Regions from separate parts of the Pseudomonas sp. H1_F01 genome, predicted to be linked through region 3. Evidence: predicted binding sites of a transcription regulator. Region 3 holds the regulator's gene; each other region holds the start of a gene.

Region 1 (6,743 bases), 670 kb from region 3:
TGGCTGACGATCGGGTCTTCGGTGATGGTCACGGTCAGGCTGCCGTGGGTCACGGCGGCCGGAGACACCTTGACGTTCTGGCCGATCACGATAGTGCCGGTGCGCGAGTTGATGATGACTTTCGCCACCGCCTGGCCCGGGTCGACCTCGAGGTTTTCCAGGATCGACAGGTAATCGACCCGCTGGCTCGGATCCAGTGGCGCGGTGACGCGGATCGAGCCGCCGTCGAGGGCCTGGGCCACGCCTGGGCCGAGCATGTCATTGATCTTGTCGACGATACGCTTGGCGGTGGTGAAGTCGGAACGGTTGAGGTTCAGCGTCAGGCTGTTGCCCTGGTTGAAACCGCTCGGCACTGCACGTTCCACCGACGCACCGCCAGGGATGCGACCGGCCGACGGAACGTTGACGGTGATCTTCGAACCGTCGCGCCCTTCGGCATCGAAACCGCCCACCACCAGGTTGCCCTGGGCGATGGCGTAGACGTTGCCGTCGATACCCTTGAGCGGCGTCAGCAGCAAGGTGCCACCGCGCAGGCTCTTGGAGTTACCGATGGACGAGACGGTGATATCCACCTGCTGGCCAGGCTTGGCGAACGCCGGCAGATCGGCACTGATCGACACCGCCGCGACGTTTTTCAACTGGACGTTGCCGGAGCCGGCCGGCACCTTGATGCCGAACTGCGACAACATGTTGTTGAAGGTCTGCAAGGTGAACGGGGTCTGGGTGGTCTGGTCACCGGTGCCGTTCAGGCCCACGACCAGGCCGTAGCCGATCAACTGGTTGGAACGCACGCCGGAAATGCTGGCGATGTCCTTCAGGCGTTCGGCTTGAGCGGTAAAGGCTGCCGACATTACCAGGGCACCGATCAACAGCTGCTTAAGATTCAACTGGGCCACCTAGAAAGGGAACTTCGGGCTGAGGAAGAAACGGTCGAACCAGCCTGGCTGGCTCGCATCGGCAAAGGCACCGGTGCCCGAGTAGGTGATGCGTGCATCGGCCACCCGAGTCGACGAAACCGTGTTGTCGGTGGCGATGTCATCGGCGCGAACCATGCCGGCGATGCGCACCAGTTCGTCACCCGTGTTAAGGGTCAGCCACTTCTCGCCGCGCACGACGATGATGCCGTTGGGCAACACATCGGCGACGGTCACGGTAATCGAGCCGGTCAGGCTGTTGCTCTGGCCGGACTTGCTGTCGCCCTTGGTGGCACGGTCAGAGTTGTACCCGGCGTTGAGGCTCAGGTCATTGCCCCCGATCGGGTTGTTGGTGGTCAGGCTGGAACCGAACAACGACGTCAGGCCGACGCTGGTATTGCTGGTCTTGTCCATTTGCGAGTTGGCGTTCTTGCTGGCCTGGGTCCGCTCATTCAGGGTGATGGTGATGATGTCACCGACCCGGAAGGCCTTGCGGTCGCTGTACAGGTTCTGCTCGAAGCCAGCCTGGTAGATCGAGCCATTGTTGGCGGCAGCCGGCAACGGCGTGCGCGGCAACACCGGGGCGTAATACGGGTCATTGGGCCTGGGTGTCGGCGCGACACAGCCCGCGAGTGCGGTGATCCCACTCAGTGCCAGAACAGATACGAAGCGTTTCATGACCCTACCTCTTGGTGTTGCAGGCGCCCCTGGGGCCGCCCTGTCTACGTAATGACGGACGTTGCGACGTGATTACAGATTCTGCGTAACGAACGAGAGCATCTGGTCGGCGGTGGAGATCACTTTGGAGTTCATCTCGTAGGCGCGCTGGGTGGTGATCATGTTGACCATCTCCTCGACCGTGCTCACGTTGGACGTTTCCAGGGTGTTCTGCAGCGTGGTACCAAAACCGTTCAGGCCGGGAGTGCCAACTTGCGGCGCGCCACTGGCGGCGGTTTCCAGGAACAGGTTATTGCCTACCGCTTGCAGGCCGGCCGGGTTGATGAAGTCGGCGGTCTGCAGGTTGCCGATCACTTGGGAGGCCGGGTTGCCCGCCACCGTGATGGACACGGTGCCGTCACGGCCCACGGTGAACGTCTGGGCATCGTTCGGGATGATGATGGCCGGCTCCAGGGCGAAACCGCTGGCATTGACGATCTGGCCGTTGGAATCGAGGTGGAACGTACCGTCACGGGTGTAGGACGTGGTGCCGTCCGGCTGCAGGATCTGGAAGAAACCGCGACCGTCGATGGCCATGTCCAGCGGCTGCTCGGTGGTTTGCAGGCTGCCGGCGGTGAAGTTTTTCTGGGTGCCGACAATGCGCACACCGGTACCCACTTGCAGGCCCGACGGCAGTTCGCTGTCCTGGGTCGACTGGGCGCCAGGCTGGCGTTTTACCTGATACAGCAGGTCCTGGAACTCGGCACGATCACGTTTGAAACCCGTGGTCGAAACGTTCGCCAGGTTGTTGGAAATGGTCGTCAGGTTGGTGTCCTGGGCGGACAGACCTGTTTTGGCAACCCATAGAGCCGGAAGCATTCGATTCTCCTCGTACGCCTGTTTTTCGGCGCGACGCTTTAGTTAATGGTTAGATCTGCAAGACCCGAGCCATGGCCTCGTCGCCTTCTTTGGCGGTGTTCATCATTTTGACGTGAAGCTCGAACTGCTTGGCCAGGGCCAGCACCGAGGTCATTTCATCCACGGCATTGACGTTGCTCGCTTCCTGGAAACCCGACACCAACTGCACGTTGGCATCGATGGGCGCCGGCTGGCCGTCCTTGGTACGGATCGAACCGTCCAGGCCCTTGGTCATGTTCTTGAGGTCCGGGTTGACCAGCTTGATGCGGTCCACTTCAGCCATCACCCGCGGGCCTTCGCCCATGGCGCGGATGCTGATGGTGCCGTCCTGGCCGATTTCGATTTTCTGCTCTGGCGGCACGGCGATCGGACCGCCGTTGCCCATCACCGGCATGCCGTTGCCGGCGCGCAGCACGCCCAGGGCGTCGACATTGAGGCTGCCGGTGCGCACGTAGCTTTCACCGCCGTCGGGGTTCTGCACGGCCATCCAGCCCGGCCCGCTCACCGCGACATCGAGGTCACGACCGGTTTCCACCAGCGCACCCGGAGTGAAATCAGTAGCAGGCCGTTCGGACATGGCAAACGCCCGCGCCGGAAAGCTGTCGCCGAACACCGGCATCGAGCGAGCCTGTTCCAGGTCTTTCTGAAAACCGTTGGTGGAGATGTTCGCCAGGTTGTTGGCATGGGCCCGCTGCGCCAGTGCGTTCTGGCTGGCGCCGGTCATTGCCACATAAAGGTACTTGTCCACTGTCGTTCCTCTGCATGCCGGACGTTTGCCGCCCACTGCTGTGTTGCACAGCCTTAAGCAATTTGCAGACCAACTTTTTTCTGGCGCTGATGGACCCGGTAAACAAAGGGCTTGGGGGGACTGGAAGGGATTATGGGAATGTATCGAAGACGAAAAACCGGCGGTGTCGTGCCGCTTACGGCAAGTGTCCGCCTATCCTGATCAAATAGACCCGTGGCGAGGGAGCTTGCTCCCGCTGGGCTGCGTAGCGGCCCCACACTTTTGGCGATTGCTGCGCAATCGAGCGGGAGCAAGCTCCCTCGCCACGAAACGCCTATCTTCACGCGCCGGATTCTTTGCCCACTTCATACTCACGCAACTTATTGGCAATGGTCGTATGGGAAACCCCCAGCCGCTTGCCCAGTTGCCGGCTGCTCGGGTGTTCGGAGTACAAGCGCTCCAGCACCGCTTTCTCAAAGCGTCCGACGATCTCATCCAGCCCACCCTCAAGGGAAAAATCGCCAAGGGGCTGATGCACGCCGTAGTCCGGCAGGCGGATATGCTCGGCCTTCACCGTCCCGCCATCGCACAGGGAAACGGCCTGGAACAGCACGTTTTCCAGTTGCCGGACATTGCCCGGCCAGTGGTAATGACTGAGACGGTCCATCGCCGCCGGGGCCAGCTTGGGCAGGGCGCAGCCGATCTGGCGGCTGGCCTGGTCGAGGAAATGCTCCACCAGCGGCGCCAGGCCATCGAGGCATTCGCGCAGCGGCGGGATGTGCAGGGAAAGCACGTTCAAGCGGTGATACAGATCCTGACGGAATTCGCCCCGGGCGCAGAGTTCGGACAAATCGACCTGGGTGGCGCAGATCACCCTGACGTCCAGGTACACCTCCTCATCGCTGCCAACACGCCGGAAGCAACCGTCCTGTAGGAAGCGCAGCAATTTCACTTGCAGGCGCGGGCTCATCTCTCCGACCCCGTCGAGGAACAGCGTCCCCCCGGCGGTCAGCTCCAGAAGGCCGAGCTTGCCTTCGGCCCGGGCACCTTCGAAGGCCCCCGGCCCGTAGCCGAAGAGCTCGGTCTCGGCCATGGACTCCGGCAGCCCGGCACAGTTGAGCGCCATCAATGGCGATTGCCCGCGCGGACTCGCCAGGTGACAGGCGCGAGCCAGCAGCTCCTTGCCAGTGCCGGTTTCACCTTCTATCAATAGCGGCGCGTCCAACGGGGCCATGCGCCGAGCCTCACGGACCACCGCCGCCATGACCTTCGAGCTCTGGAAAATACTGTCGAAGCCACGCAGTTCCTGTTTGCGCACGTTATAGATACGTTCGCCAACCCGGTCGGCCCGGTGCAGTGTCAGCACCGCACCGGCCATGGCTTCGCTGTCGTCGTGCTCCGATTGCAGCGGCGCGATGTCGGCCAGGAAGACATCGCCCTTGACCTTGACCCGCAGGCCGTTGATGCGCGACTGGTTGGCCCGCACCAGTTCCGGCAAGTCGAAATCCTCGGCATAGCGGGACAAGGGAATCCCCGGCACCTCGTCCACTCGCACCCCGAGCAACTGCGCCGCTGCCCGGTTGGCCGCTACGATGGAGCCGCCCATGTCGATAGACAGCACCGGGAATTCCAAGGCGCCGAGCAAGGCGTTGAGCTCCATGTGCCTACGCTCACTGGGCATCAGCCCTACACGCTTGACGCCAAATACCCCGGCAATGCCTTCGAATTTCGGACGCAGCGCCTGGAACTGGATGTTGATCAGGTTTGGGCAGTGCAGGTAGATCGCGTTGCCATGCTCGCCACCGACCTCCCCCCGGGCGACGTTGATGCCGTACTCCACCAACAGGTTGAGGATGTCCCGCAGGATACCGATGCGATTCTGGCAATGGACTTTGATGCGCATGAAAAGGCCCGATGTGTATGAAAAGGTCCCTGCCACAAGGTTTTTCTGCCCGGCAGCGTAAATAACCGTCAAGATTATGTGACAGTTGTAGGCCGTTTCCCAACAGAAAATCCCAGCAACCTCGTAGCCGCCGCCATTTCGTAACGAAAAGTTTACGGATTGACGATTCCCTCACCCAATCCATTTTCGCCAGCCTGCTGCGCAAGCCCCTGCTTCGAGTTATCTCTAATACATCGCTGGACATAACAACAACACGTCTTCCCCCTGAGGGAAATCAGCAGGAGAGCAGCATGAAGCAGACGCAGTACGTGGCCCGCGAGCCCGATGCGCAAGGTTTTATCCACTACACCGCCGAAGAACATGCGGTGTGGAATACGCTGATCACCCGCCAGCTGAAAGTCATCGAAGGCCGTGCGTGCCAGGAATACCTGGACGGCATCGACAAGCTTGGCCTGCCCCACGACCGTATCCCGCAACTGGGCGAAATCAACCAGGTGCTGGGCGCGACCACGGGCTGGCAAGTCGCCCGGGTACCGGCCTTGATCCCCTTCCAGACTTTCTTCGAATTGCTCGCCAGCAAGCAGTTTCCGGTGGCGACCTTCATTCGTACCCGCGAGGAGCTGGATTACCTGCAAGAGCCGGACATTTTCCACGAGATCTTCGGCCACTGCCCATTGCTGACCAACCCCTGGTTCGCCGAATTCACCCACACCTACGGCAAACTCGGCCTACAGGCTTCCAAGGAAGAACGCGTCTACCTGGCGCGCCTGTACTGGATGACCATCGAGTTCGGCCTGGTGGAAACCCCGCAGGGCCGGCGCATCTACGGTGGCGGCATCCTGTCCTCGCCCAAGGAAACCGTGTACTGCCTGTCCGACGAGCCTGAGCATCAGGCCTTCGATCCATTGGAAGCCATGCGCACGCCCTATCGCATCGACATCCTGCAACCGGTTTATTTCGTGCTGCCCGAGCTCAAGCGCCTGTTCGACCTGGCCCACGAAGACATCATGGGCATGGTCAAGCGCGGTCGGGAACTGGGCTTGCACGCCCCGAAATTCCCACCAAAGGCTGCGTGAACCGCGTCTTTTAATCTCAATTGAGTCTGTTGCACAACGCGGCTTTGCTTTAGCGTGGGTGCATCGACGTTTTCAAATATTCGATCCGGGAACACACCATGAACACTCTGAACCAAGCCCATTGCGAAGCCTGCCGCGCCGATGCCCCACAAGTCAGCGACGAAGAACTGCCGGTGCTGATCAAGCAGATCCCCGACTGGAACATCGAAGTGCGCGACAGCGTGATGCAACTGGAAAAAGTTTTCCTGTTCAAGAACTTCAAGCACGCCCTGGCGTTCACCAACGCTGTCGGTGAAATTTCCGAGGCCGAAGGCCACCACCCTGGCCTGCTCACCGAATGGGGCAAAGTCACCGTGACCTGGTGGAGCCACTCCATCAAGGGCCTGCACCGCAACGACTTCATCATGGCCGCCCGCACCGATGACGTGGCCAAGACCGCAGAGGGCCGCAAGTAATGCATTTCGATGCCATCGGCCGGGTGCCCGGCGACCCGATCCTAGGCCTGATGGAGGCCTACGGGGCGGACAGCAACCCAAGCAAGTTCGACT
Region 2 (6,743 bases), 1.3 Mb from region 3:
CCCGGCCTGGCCTTGTACTTCGTTCAAGTCGGGGTAGGGCTTGCTGGCCGAAAGCAGCCCATTGGAAACGAAAGGCTCGACCGGTGTGTGCCCATTGAAGTGCGCCACCGCTTCGAGCAGATGGTCCACGGCGATCACCTTCAACCCCGAGGCCAGGCAGGCCTCCTCGGCATTGGCCCGCGGTACCACCAGGATGCGCCCGGCCTTGCGCGCCGCCAGCGCTGCGGGCAATACCCCGCGCACCGGTCGTACCGCGCCGGACAATGCCAGTTCACCCAGGCATTCCACGTCATCCAGCGTCAGGGTTGGCACCTGCACGCTGGCCGACAGGATCCCCAAGGCGATGGCCAGGTCGAAGCGCCCGCCGTCCTTTGGCAGGTCCGCCGGCGCCAGGTTCAGGGTGATGCGCCGTGCCGGGAAATTCAGCCCCGAATTGATGATCGCGCTGCGCACCCGATCCTTGCTTTCCTTCACCGCCGCCTCCGGCAGGCCAACCATCGTCAGCGACGGCAAGCCATTGGCCAGGTGGACTTCAACGGTAACGGCAGGAGCCTCGACCCCTACTTGGGCGCGACTGTGGACGATGGCAAGCGACATGAATCGTTCCTTGAGTGAATAGGGCGCCGCGTCCTGCGGCTCTGGAAGATTAGTCGTGGGGATGAACTTGGGCGGGGAAATTGAAGGGAGAAAATTTGGCAGGATGTTTCGAGGGCAAGTGACAGCCGAGGGGCGCCAGGCGTGATGCGGTAGCGGATATCACCGCCTCACCTGGCCACGCAAAATGCCCGGAAAGGGCCCTCTGCTAGACTGCGATTTGCCCAGTCGGCACTTGGCGGTATCAACGGCACAGCGAGGAAGTAGCCATGAACGATCTGCTGGCTCTGTTAACCGACAAGCGCTTCATGCCCCACGGGCATTGCTACATGTGGCGTCCGGATCTGCTGTGGACCAATGTGATCGCCGATGGCTTGATCGCCCTGTCCTACGTCACCATCCCTTTCACGCTCCTGTACTTTATCCACAAGCGCAAGGACGTGCCGTTTGACTGGATGCTCGCGGCCTTTGGCGTGTTTATCCTGGCTTGCGGGACCAGCCATGTGATGGAGATCCTGACCATCTGGCAGCCTTATTACTGGCTGACAGCGCTGGTCAAGGTGATCACCGCGATTGCCTCGGTGATTACCGCCATCCTGTTGGTCCGGCTGGTGCCGGCGGCCCTGAAGATCCCCAGCCCGCAGCAATTGGCCAAGGTCAACGACGAGTTACGCGAGGCCCAGGCTGAACTGGTCACCACCGCGCGCCGCGCCGGCATGGCAGAGATCGCCACCAATGTGCTGCACAACGTGGGCAATGTGCTCAATAGTGTCAATGTGTCAGCCCAGGTCCTGTACGAGAAGGTGCACACCTCCAAGGGGCCAGGGGTGGCCAAGGTAGCCCAGTTGATGAAGGAGCATCCCGATGACCTCGGTGACTTCATCAGCAGCGACCCGAAAGGTCGGGCGCTACCGGACTATCTCGACAAGCTGGCCGACGCGCTGGCCGTCGAGCAGCAGGGCATGATCGCCGAGTTGGCGCAGTTGACCCGCAGAATCGACCACATCAAGGAAATCGTCGCCACCCAGCAATCCTACGCCGGCAACGCCAGCGTGCTGGAGCCGGGTTCGCTGCGAGAACTGGTCGAGGATGTCGTGCGCATTTGCGATGTGTCCCTGGCCCGCCACCACATCACGCTGATCAAGGAGTTCAGCGATGTTCCGCAAATGCCCCTGGACAAGCATCGAGTGCTGCAGATCCTGGTCAATCTGATCAACAACGCGAAGCAGGCGCTGGATGCCGGGGCGAACCGGCCGCCGCAGATCATCCTGCGCCTGAAGGTCGTTGACGAGGGGCGCGTGCGAGTTGAGGTCGAGGACAATGGCGAGGGGATATCGCAGGACAATCTTGCGCGGGTGTTCGAGCACGGTTTCACCACGCGTGTCGACGGCCACGGTTTTGGCCTGCACAGCTGCATTCTGGCTGCGCACGAGATGGGCGGCGATCTGACCGTGCAGAGCGCCGGGCCGGGCAGGGGCGCGCTGTTTATTCTGGTGCTGCCGCTGGCGTCGACTCCGGACCGAGTGGTTGAGCAGTCGGCATGAAGTCTTTCTCACGAAAGTCCAATTCATTCGTTTTACACCGACCAGACTCTAGAGCGAGGTCCGATCAGCGAGGCGGAGAAGCTTGATGTCGTCGAGAAACTCCGATGAGCACAGGTCGCAGATCAATACCAGCGCCACAATTTATGAAGTTAACATCGCGACTACCTCCACTTGTTGACCTTTTCGAGATAGTTAGACCGATAGGGCCCTCCGCCAATCCTACCCAGCGTGCAAAGCGCCTCCCCAACCCCAGGCGAGTAAGGAAGTTGTCTGCTAAAAATAACTCAGACGAAATTTCTCTGCTCCCTGAAATAGGAGAGGCGCATGCCGGAAATAACCTTGACAACTGCTGATACAAGCGGATGGACAAACTGCGTCAGACGCGATTTGCCTGAACGGTCGATTAGCCGATTGATACCCGATGGCGAGCGGAGCAATAGGCCGCTGGAGCCTCCCGGGGCGCTGGACGGAAATTATTGGAAAAGCAGCGTCCCCGCCATTCGCAATCTGCACTACACGTACGTCGATACGGGGTATTCGCGCGTTGAGCAAAACGACGTTCTATGGTCGGACTCGGCCTCCTGGTGCACGATGCTTTCTGTATGGTCGCCAGGAAAAGCAGGACTGGCGCACATCCCACCCAGCCCGCTTGTCAGGAAAGATGTTGATACGCTACTCGAGAGTTTTCATACCATTCCCACCGAAATTCACATGGTGACCATGCCGGTACATCGCGACAGGGCTGACGGCTTTGCAATGGTGCGTCAATGCGTCATGAGTTACTACGGGCACAACTACGCCGGCATCAAGGTTTTCCTGATCACTGGGTACAAGGGGAAGGAATGGGAGCAGCGGCACCAGATTGGAGTGGACCCAAGGAGTGGCGCGTTTCCGGTTTTCAACTGAGCCAACTCGAAGCGCCGTACCAGTGGTTACCTGCAGAATTATTTCGCCCCGGCCACGTAAACAATCATCGTCACAGCCATCCCGAGCATGCCGCGGCTGATGTGTTCGTCAAGTAAGGTGGTCACCAGCGCCAGACCCCAAAACGGCTGCAGCAACTTAAAATATCGCTGCTCTCGGCAGTTCTACGGGGACACTCGTTATTCGATAGGTGGACTCATCTTTGCCTCAAGCTCGGCAACCTTGGCCTCCAGGCTTTCGAGCCGCGCCCGGGTCCGGGCCAGCACAACCATCTGGCTGTCGAATTCTTCCCGGCTTACCAGGTCCAGTTTGCTGAAGCCGCTTTGCAGCAGGGCCTTGAACTGGCTTTCGATTTCGCTTTTGGGCAGCGGCGTGTCGCCACTCAAGATGCGGGAGGCGTGGCCGCTCAGGGCGTCGAGGAGGTCTTTGGGCGCAAGCATGGCAGGTGTCCTGAAAACAATGGCGGGCAGTGTATCACGCAGTGTCTATAGTCAATTCGCAAGCCAGGGATGCACGCTTTTCGCGCATAGGCCCGGGCGTGGCTGCACTGTTGTTGTGCGTATCGCTGCGGTTCTTGGCGCAACGCACGTCGAGCAGGTGGCCAAGAGACTGAAATCAGAGGGTTTGGTGCAGATGGCAAGGTTTCTGCTTAGAGGCTGATGACCCATGCACTGATGCAGTCGCTGTGACGAATGCAGTGCAGCAGGCGGAACGGGGAGTTTCGTCAGGATCGGTTAACTGGCACCTGTCGGGCAACTTGGGCCGACGACGCGTTACAAAGCCAGGCACTGCGCTTAGACTTGAGTCGGGTTTGTTTTCCTGGGGCAAGTCCACCAATTCGGGAGAAAGTTTCATGAAGCTAGTCACTGCCATCATCAAGCCGTTCAAGTTGGACGACGTGCGCGAGTCGTTGTCCGAGATCGGCGTGCAGGGCATTACCGTTACTGAGGTCAAAGGCTTCGGTCGGCAGAAAGGTCACACCGAGCTGTATCGCGGCGCGGAGTACGTGGTCGATTTCCTGCCCAAGGTGAAGATCGATGTCGCCATTGACGACAAGGATCTTGATCGGGTGATCGAGGCAATCACCAAGGCCGCCAACACCGGCAAGATCGGTGACGGGAAGATCTTTGTGGTCAATCTGGAACAGGCTATCCGCATCCGTACCGGCGAAACCGATACCGACGCCATCTAAGCCGCCAAACCCAACGCCCCAGGAGAAAACAATATGACTCTGCGTAAATTCGCAGGGCTAGGAGCCCTGTTGTCCTTCGCAATGCCTGGCCTGGCCATGGCAGAAGAAGCGGCAGCCCCAGTCCTGAACTCCGGCGATACCGCCTGGATGCTCACGGCCACGATTCTTGTACTGTTCATGACCATCCCTGGCCTGGCGCTGTTCTACGGCGGCATGGTTCGGTCGAAAAACCTTCTTTCCGTGATGATGCAGTGCTTTGCCATTACCGGTCTGATCAGCATCCTGTGGGTCATCTATGGCTACAGCATTGCGTTCGACACCACCGGCATGGAGCAGGGCGTCGTCAACTTCAATTCCTTCATCGGCGGTTTCGGCAAAGCGTTTCTGGCAGGCGTCACGCCAGCCAGCCTGACCGGCCCGGCGGCGCTGTTCCCTGAAGCAGTGTTCATCACCTTCCAGATGACCTTCGCCATCATCACCCCGGCCCTGATCGTCGGCGCATTTGCCGAGCGGATGAAGTTCTCCGCCATGCTGGTCTTCATGGGCGTGTGGTTCACCCTGGTGTATGCACCGATTGCCCACATGGTCTGGTCCGGTAACGGCGGCCTGCTGTGGGACTGGGGCGTGCTGGACTTCGCTGGCGGCACCGTGGTGCACATCAACGCCGGTATCGCAGGCCTGGTGGCGTGCCTGGTATTGGGCAAGCGCAAAGGCTTCCCGACCACGCCAATGGCGCCGCATAACCTGGGTTACACCCTGATGGGCGCGGCCATGCTGTGGGTCGGCTGGTTTGGCTTCAACGCCGGTTCCGCTGTCGCGGCCAACGGCACCGCCGGCATGGCGATGCTGGTAACCCAGATCGCGACCGCTGCGGCGGCGCTGGGCTGGATGTTTGCCGAGTGGATCACCCACGGCAAGCCAAGCGCACTGGGCATCGCCTCGGGCGTGGTGGCGGGCCTGGTTGCTATCACCCCGGCTGCCGGCACCGTGGGCCCGATGGGCGCTCTGGTCATCGGCCTGGCAGCAGGCGTGGTGTGCTTCTTCTGCGCCACTACCCTCAAGCGCAAGCTCGGCTACGACGACTCCCTGGACGCCTTCGGCGTACACGGCATCGGCGGTATCCTCGGCGCGATCCTGACCGGTGTGTTTGCAGCACCGGCCCTGGGTGGCTTCGGCACCGTGACCGATATCGGTGCGCAAGTGTGGATTCAATTCAAGGGCGTGGGTTTCACGGTGGTCTACACCGCGATCGTCACCTTCATCATCCTCAAGGTCCTGGACGCCGTCATGGGTCTGCGTGTCACCGAGGAAGAAGAAGCCGTGGGCCTGGACCTGGCCCAGCACAACGAGCGTGGCTACAACCTGTAAGCGCACGCAATAAAAAAATGCCCGGTTCGCCGGGCATTTTTTTGTCTGGAATTTGTCATTGCTCACAAGGTGCAGCGGTTTTTCCGACGCCTTTTGTTGTGGATGCGACACAGGTTTTTATACCGCCAAAGGCTTACACCGAAGCAAGAATATTAGGCCCTTTGTTTTTTCCCAGAGCGCGCTAGAATGCGCGCCGAACGTGCGGAGATCTGTATGTGGCAACAGACGCTGATAACCCTGCGGGCAAGGCCCCGGGGCTTTCATCTGGTGACGGACGAGTTGCTTGCCGGCCTGCCTGAACTCCAGGCGTGTCGTGTCGGTCTGTTGCATCTGTGGCTGCAGCATACCTCGGCCTCGTTGACCATCAACGAGAACGCCGATCCGGCGGTACGTCGAGACTTCGAACGATTTTTCAATCGGTTGATCCCACAAGGAACCGCCGACTATGAGCACAACGACGAAGGCCTGGACGACCTCCCGGCGCACTTCAAGGCCAGTGTGCTCGGCTGCCAGATCAGCCTGCCGGTCACGGCGGGACGGCTGGCATTGGGTACCTGGCAAGGTGTTTATCTGGGCGAGCACCGTGATCACGGCGGTGCTCGTAAAGTCCTCGCCACCTTGTACGGTGATGGGGCGTAACCGCTGATTGCCGGCGGATGTTGAATTTTTTCTGGCAGCCTTCGAACAGATGGCGAAGCTGGGCTATAACTAATCTGCTTTTCGCAAGTCATGAGGTAGAACATGAGCGACGATGATCTGGAAAACGACGACCTCGAAGTAGGCGACGAAGACGAGACCGAAGAAGGCCTTGAAGCGGCGGCGGAAGACGTTGCCGACGACGATGGGGCCGATGTTCCGGTTCCTACCGCCAAAGGCAAGGCGAAGGCGGCCGTTTCGGTCGACGAGTTGCCGAGCGTAGAGGCCAAGAACAAGGAGCGTGATGCGCTCGCCAAGGCCATGGAGGAATTCCTGGCCAGGGGCGGTAAGGTGCAGGAAGTGGAGGCCAACGTGGTCGCTGATCCGCCCAAGAAGCCTGACAACAAGTACGGCAGCCGCCCTATCTGAGTATCGGCTTCATTGCTTGCTGAAAAAGCCCGCCGTCGCTGCGGGCTTTTTCATGG
Region 3 (6,743 bases):
AAGGACGCGCTCATGGAAATGACCCGCAAGGGGCTGGGCATGACGGTGGTCCTGGAGGTCGACGGCAAGCTCGCGGGAATCTTCACCGACGGCGATCTGCGCCGCACCCTGGACCGCACCATCGACATCCACAGTGCGACCATCGAGCAAGTCATGACGCCCCACGGCAAGACCGCCCGCGCCGAGATGCTCGCCGCCGAGGCCCTGAAAATCATGGAAGACCACAAGATCAGCGCCCTGGTGGTCGTCGACGACGAAGACCGTCCGGTGGGCGCCCTGAACATGCACGATCTTCTGCGTGCGGGAGTCATGTAAATGAACACAGACCTGTTGCAACGCGGCCAAGCCATCAAGCTGGCGGTTTTCGACGTGGACGGCGTGCTGACCGACGGCCGCCTGTACTTCCTCGAAGACGGCAGCGAGTTCAAGACGTTCAACACCCTCGACGGCCAAGGCATCAAGATGTTGATGGCCGCCGGCGTGCAGACCGCTATCATCAGCGGCCGCAAGACCCCGGTGGTCGAGCGGCGCGCGAAGAACCTCGGCATCCCGCACCTTTACCAGGGGCGCGAAGACAAGCTGGTGGTGCTGGACGAGCTTCTGGGTCAACTCAACCTAAACTATGAACAGGTGGCCTACCTCGGTGACGACCTGCCAGACCTGCCGGTGATTCGCCGGGTCGGCCTGGGCATGGCGGTCGCCAACGCGGCCAGTTTCGTCCGCGAGCACGCCCACGGCGTCACCACGGCGCGAGGCGGCGAAGGTGCGGCCCGCGAATTCTGTGAACTGATCCTGCGCGCCCAGGGCCGCCTCGAAGCGGCCAACGCCGCGTACCTGTGAGCCATTTATGCTGAGCAAGAAGATTCGCACCATCGTGGTGTTCGGCTGTATCGCGGCGATTTTTGCTGCGGTGGGCTACTGGAACATCAGCCCCGAACGGTTTCTCGACCAGCCTGCGGCCCAGGTCGAGGAAAAGATCGACTGGTACGCGACCAACACGCATACCCTGCAGTACCTGCCCGACGGCAAGGTGCAATACGAGATGACGTCCGACAAGGTCGACCACGTAAAAGCCACTGACATTACGTTGGTTACGAAGCCCGACCTGAACATGTTCCGCGGCACCGAGTTTCCGTGGCATGTGCAGAGCGAGCACGCCGAAGTCAATTCCGGCGGTACCGAAGTGGAACTGATCGACTCGGTGCGCGTCGCCCGAACCGACGAAAAAAACCGTACGACCATCATCACCAGCACGCGCATGACCGTGTTCCCACAGCAAGAATATGCGCAGACCGAGCAACCCGTTAGAATCGACGGCGCCGGGGGTGTATCGACCGGCACGGGAATGAAAGCGTATTTGAAGGAAAGCAGGATACACCTGCTATCGAACGTAAGAGGACAGTATGAAGCTCGCTAAAACCCTCCCTATTTTGCTCAGTCTGGGCGCAGCACTGGGAAGCGCGAGCGCCTGGGCTCTTCCCGACGACCGCAACCAGCCTATTCGCATCCAGGCCGACGATGCCCAGCTCGACGACAAGAATGGCGTCGCCACCTATAAAGGCGACGTGATCATCACCCAGGGCTCGATGAAGGTCACCGGCAATACCGTGACCATCACCCGCACCCCGTCCGGCGACATCGACGTGGTGACTTCGGTGGGCAACCTGGCCTATTTCGAGCAACTGCAAACCGCAGGCGATACCAAGCCAGTGCAGGGCTACGGGGTAACCATCCAGTACCACGCCGCCCAGGATCGCGTGGTCCTGATCGACCGCGCCAAGGTCGTCGACAAGGACAACAACGTCACCCAAGGCGAAAAAATCGTCTACGACACAGTCAAGAAGCTGGCCAGCGCCGGTCGCGCCACCGGCAGCAAGGTGACCGAGTCGCGTCCGCGGATCGACATGGTGATCCAACCGAAAAAGAAAACCGACGAGCAGAAGGCCCAGTAATGGCAACTCTGAAAGCTCAGCACCTGGCCAAGAGCTACAAGAGCCGTCAAGTCGTGCGTGATGTCAGCCTGTCCATCGACAGCGGCCAGATCGTCGGCCTGCTCGGCCCCAACGGCGCGGGCAAGACCACCTGCTTCTACATGATCGTCGGCCTGGTCCAGGCCGATCAGGGTCGCGTACTGATCGACGACGTGGACGTCAGCCACCAGCCAATGCACGGCCGGGCGAAGGCAGGTATCGGCTATTTGCCGCAAGAAGCGTCGATCTTCCGCAAACTGTCGGTTGCCGACAACATCATGGCGATCCTCGAGACCCGCAAGGAACTCGACAAGGCCGGTCGTCGCCAGGAACTGGAAAGCCTGCTGCAGGAATTCCACATCAGCCACATTCGCGACAACCTGGGCATGAGCCTGTCCGGTGGCGAGCGGCGTCGCGTGGAAATCGCCCGCGCCCTGGCCACCGCACCGAAGTTCATCCTGCTCGACGAACCGTTCGCCGGCGTGGACCCGATCTCGGTAGGCGACATCAAGCAGATCATCCATCACCTCAAGGCCAAGGGGATCGGCGTGCTGATCACCGACCACAACGTGCGCGAGACGCTGGATATCTGTGAAACCGCCTACATTGTCAACGACGGCCAGCTGATCGCCGAAGGCGACTCCGCAGCCATCCTGGCCAATGACCTGGTCAAGGAAGTGTATCTGGGCCATGAGTTCCGCCTGTAAGCACAAGTGTCTGGCGAATTGTCCGAGCGTCGTTTAATTTTATTATGGCGACGCTCTAGGCAAACACTTCAGTTTCAGGCATATAATTTGCTTAAGTTTGGCGCCTCGGCGCCCTGTAGTGGATGGCGCATGTGCGCCGGCTAATAAGGTGTTAAGCCCCTGCCATGAAACCATCGCTAGTCTTGAGAATGGGCCAGCAGCTGACGATGACACCGCAGCTGCAACAGGCCATCCGCCTGCTCCAATTGTCGACCCTGGACCTGCAACAGGAAATCCAGGAGGCCCTGGAGTCCAATCCGATGCTCGAACGCCAGGAAGAAGGCGACGACTTCGACAACACCGATCCGCTGGCCGACAACGTCGAGCAGAAGACCAACACCGAAATCCCGGAACCGGCCTACCAGGAAACCGCCCCGACGGTGGACAACCTCGAGGATGGCGAATGGAACGAACGCATCCCCAACGAACTACCCGTGGACACGGCCTGGGAAGACGTCTACCAGACCAGCGCCAGCAGCCTGCCGAGCAGCGATGACGACGAGTGGGACTTCACCACCCGTACCTCTGCTGGCGAAAGCCTGCAAAGCCACCTGCTGTGGCAGTTGAACCTGGCGCCAATGTCCGACACCGATCGCCTGATCGCCGTGACCCTGATCGACTGCATCAACAACCAGGGCTACCTGGACGAGACCCTCGAAGAAATCCTGGAAGCCTTCGACCCCGAGCTCGACATCGAGCTGGACGAGATCGAAGCCGTCCTGCATCGCATCCAGCAGTTCGAACCGGCCGGCATCGGTGCCCGCAACCTGGGCGAGTGCCTGTTGCTGCAACTGCGCCAGTTGTCCGCCAAGACACCATGGCTGGCCGAAGCCAAGCGACTGGTCACCGATTACATCGACCTGTTGGGCGGCCGCGACTACAGCCAACTGATGCGTCGCATGAAGCTCAAGGAAGATGAGCTGCGCCAGGTCATCGAACTGGTGCAGAGCCTCAACCCGCGCCCCGGCTCGCAGATCGAATCCACCGAGCCCGAATACGTGGTCCCCGACGTGATCGTGCGCAAGCACAATGATCGCTGGCTGGTGGAGCTCAACCAGGAGTCGGTGCCCAAGCTGCGGGTCAACGCCCAGTACGCCGGCTTTGTGAAGCGTGCCGACACCAGCGCCGACAACACCTTCATGCGCAACCAGTTGCAGGAAGCGCGCTGGTTCATCAAGAGCCTGCAAAGCCGCAACGAAACCCTGATGAAAGTTGCCACCCAGATCGTCGAGCATCAGCGCGGCTTCCTGGAGTACGGCGATGAAGCGATGAAACCGTTGGTCCTGCATGACATTGCCGAGGCAGTGGGCATGCACGAGTCGACGATTTCCCGGGTAACCACCCAGAAATTCATGCATACCCCTCGGGGTATCTATGAATTGAAATACTTTTTCTCCAGCCACGTCAGCACCTCCGAAGGCGGCGAATGCTCGTCCACGGCCATCCGCGCGATCATCAAAAAACTGGTAGCTGCGGAAAATCAGAAAAAGCCGTTGAGTGACAGCAAGATCGCTGGTTTACTGGAGGCACAAGGCATTCAGGTGGCCCGCCGTACCGTCGCCAAATACCGCGAATCCCTAGGGATCGCGCCTTCGAGCGAACGCAAGCGGTTGATGTAACAGGCCACGCCACAGCGTTCCAGTGGCAGGCATTTCTGCCTGCCGCTTTATGCACTGGCAACGAAGGAGAAGCTGTATGCAAGTCAACATCAGTGGACACCAACTGGAAGTGACCGAACCCCTGCGCACCTACATCGGCGAAAAACTCGACCGATTGGAAAGGCATTTCGACAAGATCACCAACGTGCAAGTCACGATGAACGTCGAGAAGCTGCTGCAGAAAATCGAAGCCACGCTGCATATCCCCGGCGGAGAAGTGGTTGCCAACGCAGAGCACACAGACATGTATGCCGCGATTGACCTGCTGACCGACAAGCTGGATCGCCAACTCAAAAAGCATAAGGAAAAGACCCAGAGCCTCCTCCAGGGCGCAACCGGTCGTTAACCCCCCCAATCCATGATCCGACTAGAAACCATCCTGACCCCCGGCCGTTCCCAGGTGAACGCGCCGGGCGGCAGTAAGAAGAAAGCCCTCGAACACATTGCCAACCTGATCCACCGCGAGGTACCGGATCTGGAAATGCAGGACGTCTTCGAGGCATTGGTTGCCCGTGAAAAACTCGGTTCCACCGGTTTTGGCAACGGCATCGCCATTCCCCACTGCCGTCTCAAGGGTTGTGCCGCGCCGATCAGCGCGCTGTTGCACCTTGAAACCGCTATAGATTTCGACGCCATCGACGGCGCCCCGGTCGACCTGCTGTTTGTATTGCTGGTACCGGAAGCGGCGACCGATGCGCACCTTGAGCTGCTGCGCCAGATTGCCAGCATGCTGGACCGCAAGGAAGTGCGCGAAAAACTGCGCAGCGCACCGAGTAACGAAGCTTTGTACCAGGTTGTCCTGGACGAGCAGAACGGTCATTAAAAATGCGCATGATCATTGTCAGTGGCCGCTCCGGCTCCGGTAAAAGCACGGCCCTCAACGTGCTTGAGGACAGCGGCTACTATTGCATCGACAATTTGCCCGCCGGCCTGCTGCCGGAACTGGCCGAGCGCGCCCTGATCCACACCGAGCTGGCGCAGCCGCTGGTGGCGGTGTCCATCGATGCGCGCAACCTGCCAAGCCACCTGTCGCGTTTTCCTGAACTGCTCGAGGAAGTGCGCAGCCGGCATATCCAGTGTGACGTGCTGTACCTGGATGCCGATGAAGAGACACTGCTCAAGCGTTTTTCCGAAACCCGCCGGCGCCACCCACTGAGCAACGCCAACCGTTCGCTGGCCGAAGCCATCGAGGATGAAAGCCAGCTACTGGGGCCGATTGCCGACCTGGCGGACCTGAAGGTCAACACCACGCACCTGAACCTGTATCAGTTGCGTGACACGATCAAGCTGCGCCTGCTCAACCAACCCGAGCCGGGCACGGCGTTCCTGGTGGAGTCGTTCGGTTTCAAGCGTGGCATGCCCGTCGATGCCGACCTGGTGTTCGACGTGCGTTGCCTGCCCAATCCTTATTGGAAGCCGGAATTGCGCGCGCAGTCCGGGCTCGACCAACCGGTGATCGACTACCTGGCCGCCCAGCCGGATGTCGAAGAAATGTACCAGGACATCTCCAGCTACCTGCTCAAATGGCTGCCCCGCTTTGCCGCGAGCAACCGCGCCTATGTCACGATCGCCATCGGTTGTACCGGCGGCCATCACCGCTCCGTCTACCTGACCGAACGCCTGGGTCAACTCCTGCAACAATCCCTGAAGAACGTCCAGGTTCGCCACCGCGACCTCAGCTAAAGGATTCACATCGCGATGCCTGCTCAGGAAATTGAAATCATCAACAAGCTGGGTTTGCATGCCCGAGCGTCGGCCAAGTTCGTCGGAGTCGCAGGCCAGTTCAAGGACACCACCATCAGGGTTGGCCGCACACCCGAGACTGCGGTCGACGGTAAAAGCATCATGGCGATGATGATGCTCGCCGCTGGCAAGGGCACCAAGATCCACCTGCACACCGAAGGTGAACAGGCACAGGAGGCGATGGATGCCCTGGTGGATCTGATCAACAGATACTTCGACGAAGGCGAATAACCGACCAAATCCCAAGGCGGATTTATTGTGGCAAGGGAATTCATTTGTGGGAGCAAAGCTTGCTCGCGATGAAGGCGACTCGGTAACTCAGAAAACCGAGGTACCTGGATCGCGAGCAAGCTTTGCTCCCACAGATTCCCTCGCCACAGATAAATCACATCACCCTAGATGCCTGCCGTTTGTCACGCCAACGCCGTATCCAGCACCATCATCAGACAAAACCCCACCAACAGGCCCAGGCTCGCCAGTTTCTCGTGACCATTGCGACGGGATTCGGGAATAACCTCGTGAGTCACCACCAGCAACATCGCCCCGGCCGCCAACGCGAGCCCCAGGGGCAAGAGCATCTCGGCCAGACTCACCAACCAGGCGCACAGCAGCGCGAACACGGGCTC

What was found. The regulator sigma-54, encoded in region 3, starts transcription at its own class of promoters, with help from an activator protein. The targets are predictions, from matches to a motif close to ANTGGCATNNANNTTGCTNT.
Region 1: a site for sigma-54 is predicted at 3,292-3,311, ahead of AB4O09_RS22885 (flagellar basal body rod protein FlgF). Genes of this name have one in related genera too.
Region 2: a site for sigma-54 is predicted at 3,695-3,714, ahead of glnK (P-II family nitrogen regulator). Genes of this name have one in related genera too.

What each region holds. Positions count from the first base shown of each region.
Region 1 covers NZ_CP162823.1:5,074,951-5,081,693, forward strand. The annotation lists gene AB4O09_RS22870 (flagellar basal body P-ring protein FlgI) at 1-851, opposite strand, end outside; gene flgH (flagellar basal body L-ring protein FlgH) at 897-1,592, opposite strand; gene flgG (flagellar basal-body rod protein FlgG) at 1,665-2,450, opposite strand; gene AB4O09_RS22885 (flagellar basal body rod protein FlgF) at 2,500-3,237, opposite strand; gene AB4O09_RS22890 (sigma-54-dependent phenylalanine hydroxylase transcriptional regulator PhhR) at 3,557-5,119, opposite strand; gene phhA (phenylalanine 4-monooxygenase) at 5,410-6,195, shown strand; gene AB4O09_RS22900 (4a-hydroxytetrahydrobiopterin dehydratase) at 6,294-6,650, shown strand; gene AB4O09_RS22905 (amino acid aminotransferase) at 6,650-6,743, shown strand, end outside.
Region 2 covers NZ_CP162823.1:426,260-433,002, forward strand. The annotation lists gene AB4O09_RS01890 (YifB family Mg chelatase-like AAA ATPase) at 1-597, opposite strand, end outside; gene AB4O09_RS01895 (sensor histidine kinase) at 864-2,138, shown strand; gene AB4O09_RS01900 (hypothetical protein) at 2,463-3,044, shown strand; gene AB4O09_RS01905 (accessory factor UbiK family protein) at 3,242-3,502, opposite strand; gene glnK (P-II family nitrogen regulator) at 3,916-4,254, shown strand; gene AB4O09_RS01915 (ammonium transporter) at 4,288-5,622, shown strand; gene AB4O09_RS01920 (secondary thiamine-phosphate synthase enzyme YjbQ) at 5,836-6,261, shown strand; gene sutA (transcriptional regulator SutA) at 6,364-6,687, shown strand.
Region 3 covers NZ_CP162823.1:5,749,307-5,756,049, forward strand. The annotation lists gene AB4O09_RS26095 (KpsF/GutQ family sugar-phosphate isomerase) at 1-315, shown strand, start outside; gene AB4O09_RS26100 (KdsC family phosphatase) at 316-840, shown strand; gene lptC (LPS export ABC transporter periplasmic protein LptC) at 848-1,417, shown strand; gene lptA (lipopolysaccharide transport periplasmic protein LptA) at 1,404-1,952, shown strand; gene lptB (LPS export ABC transporter ATP-binding protein) at 1,952-2,677, shown strand; gene AB4O09_RS26120 (RNA polymerase factor sigma-54) at 2,842-4,335, shown strand; gene hpf (ribosome hibernation-promoting factor, HPF/YfiA family) at 4,412-4,720, shown strand; gene ptsN (PTS IIA-like nitrogen regulatory protein PtsN) at 4,733-5,197, shown strand; gene rapZ (RNase adapter RapZ) at 5,200-6,057, shown strand; gene AB4O09_RS26140 (HPr family phosphocarrier protein) at 6,073-6,348, shown strand; gene AB4O09_RS26145 (ZIP family metal transporter) at 6,531-6,743, opposite strand, start outside.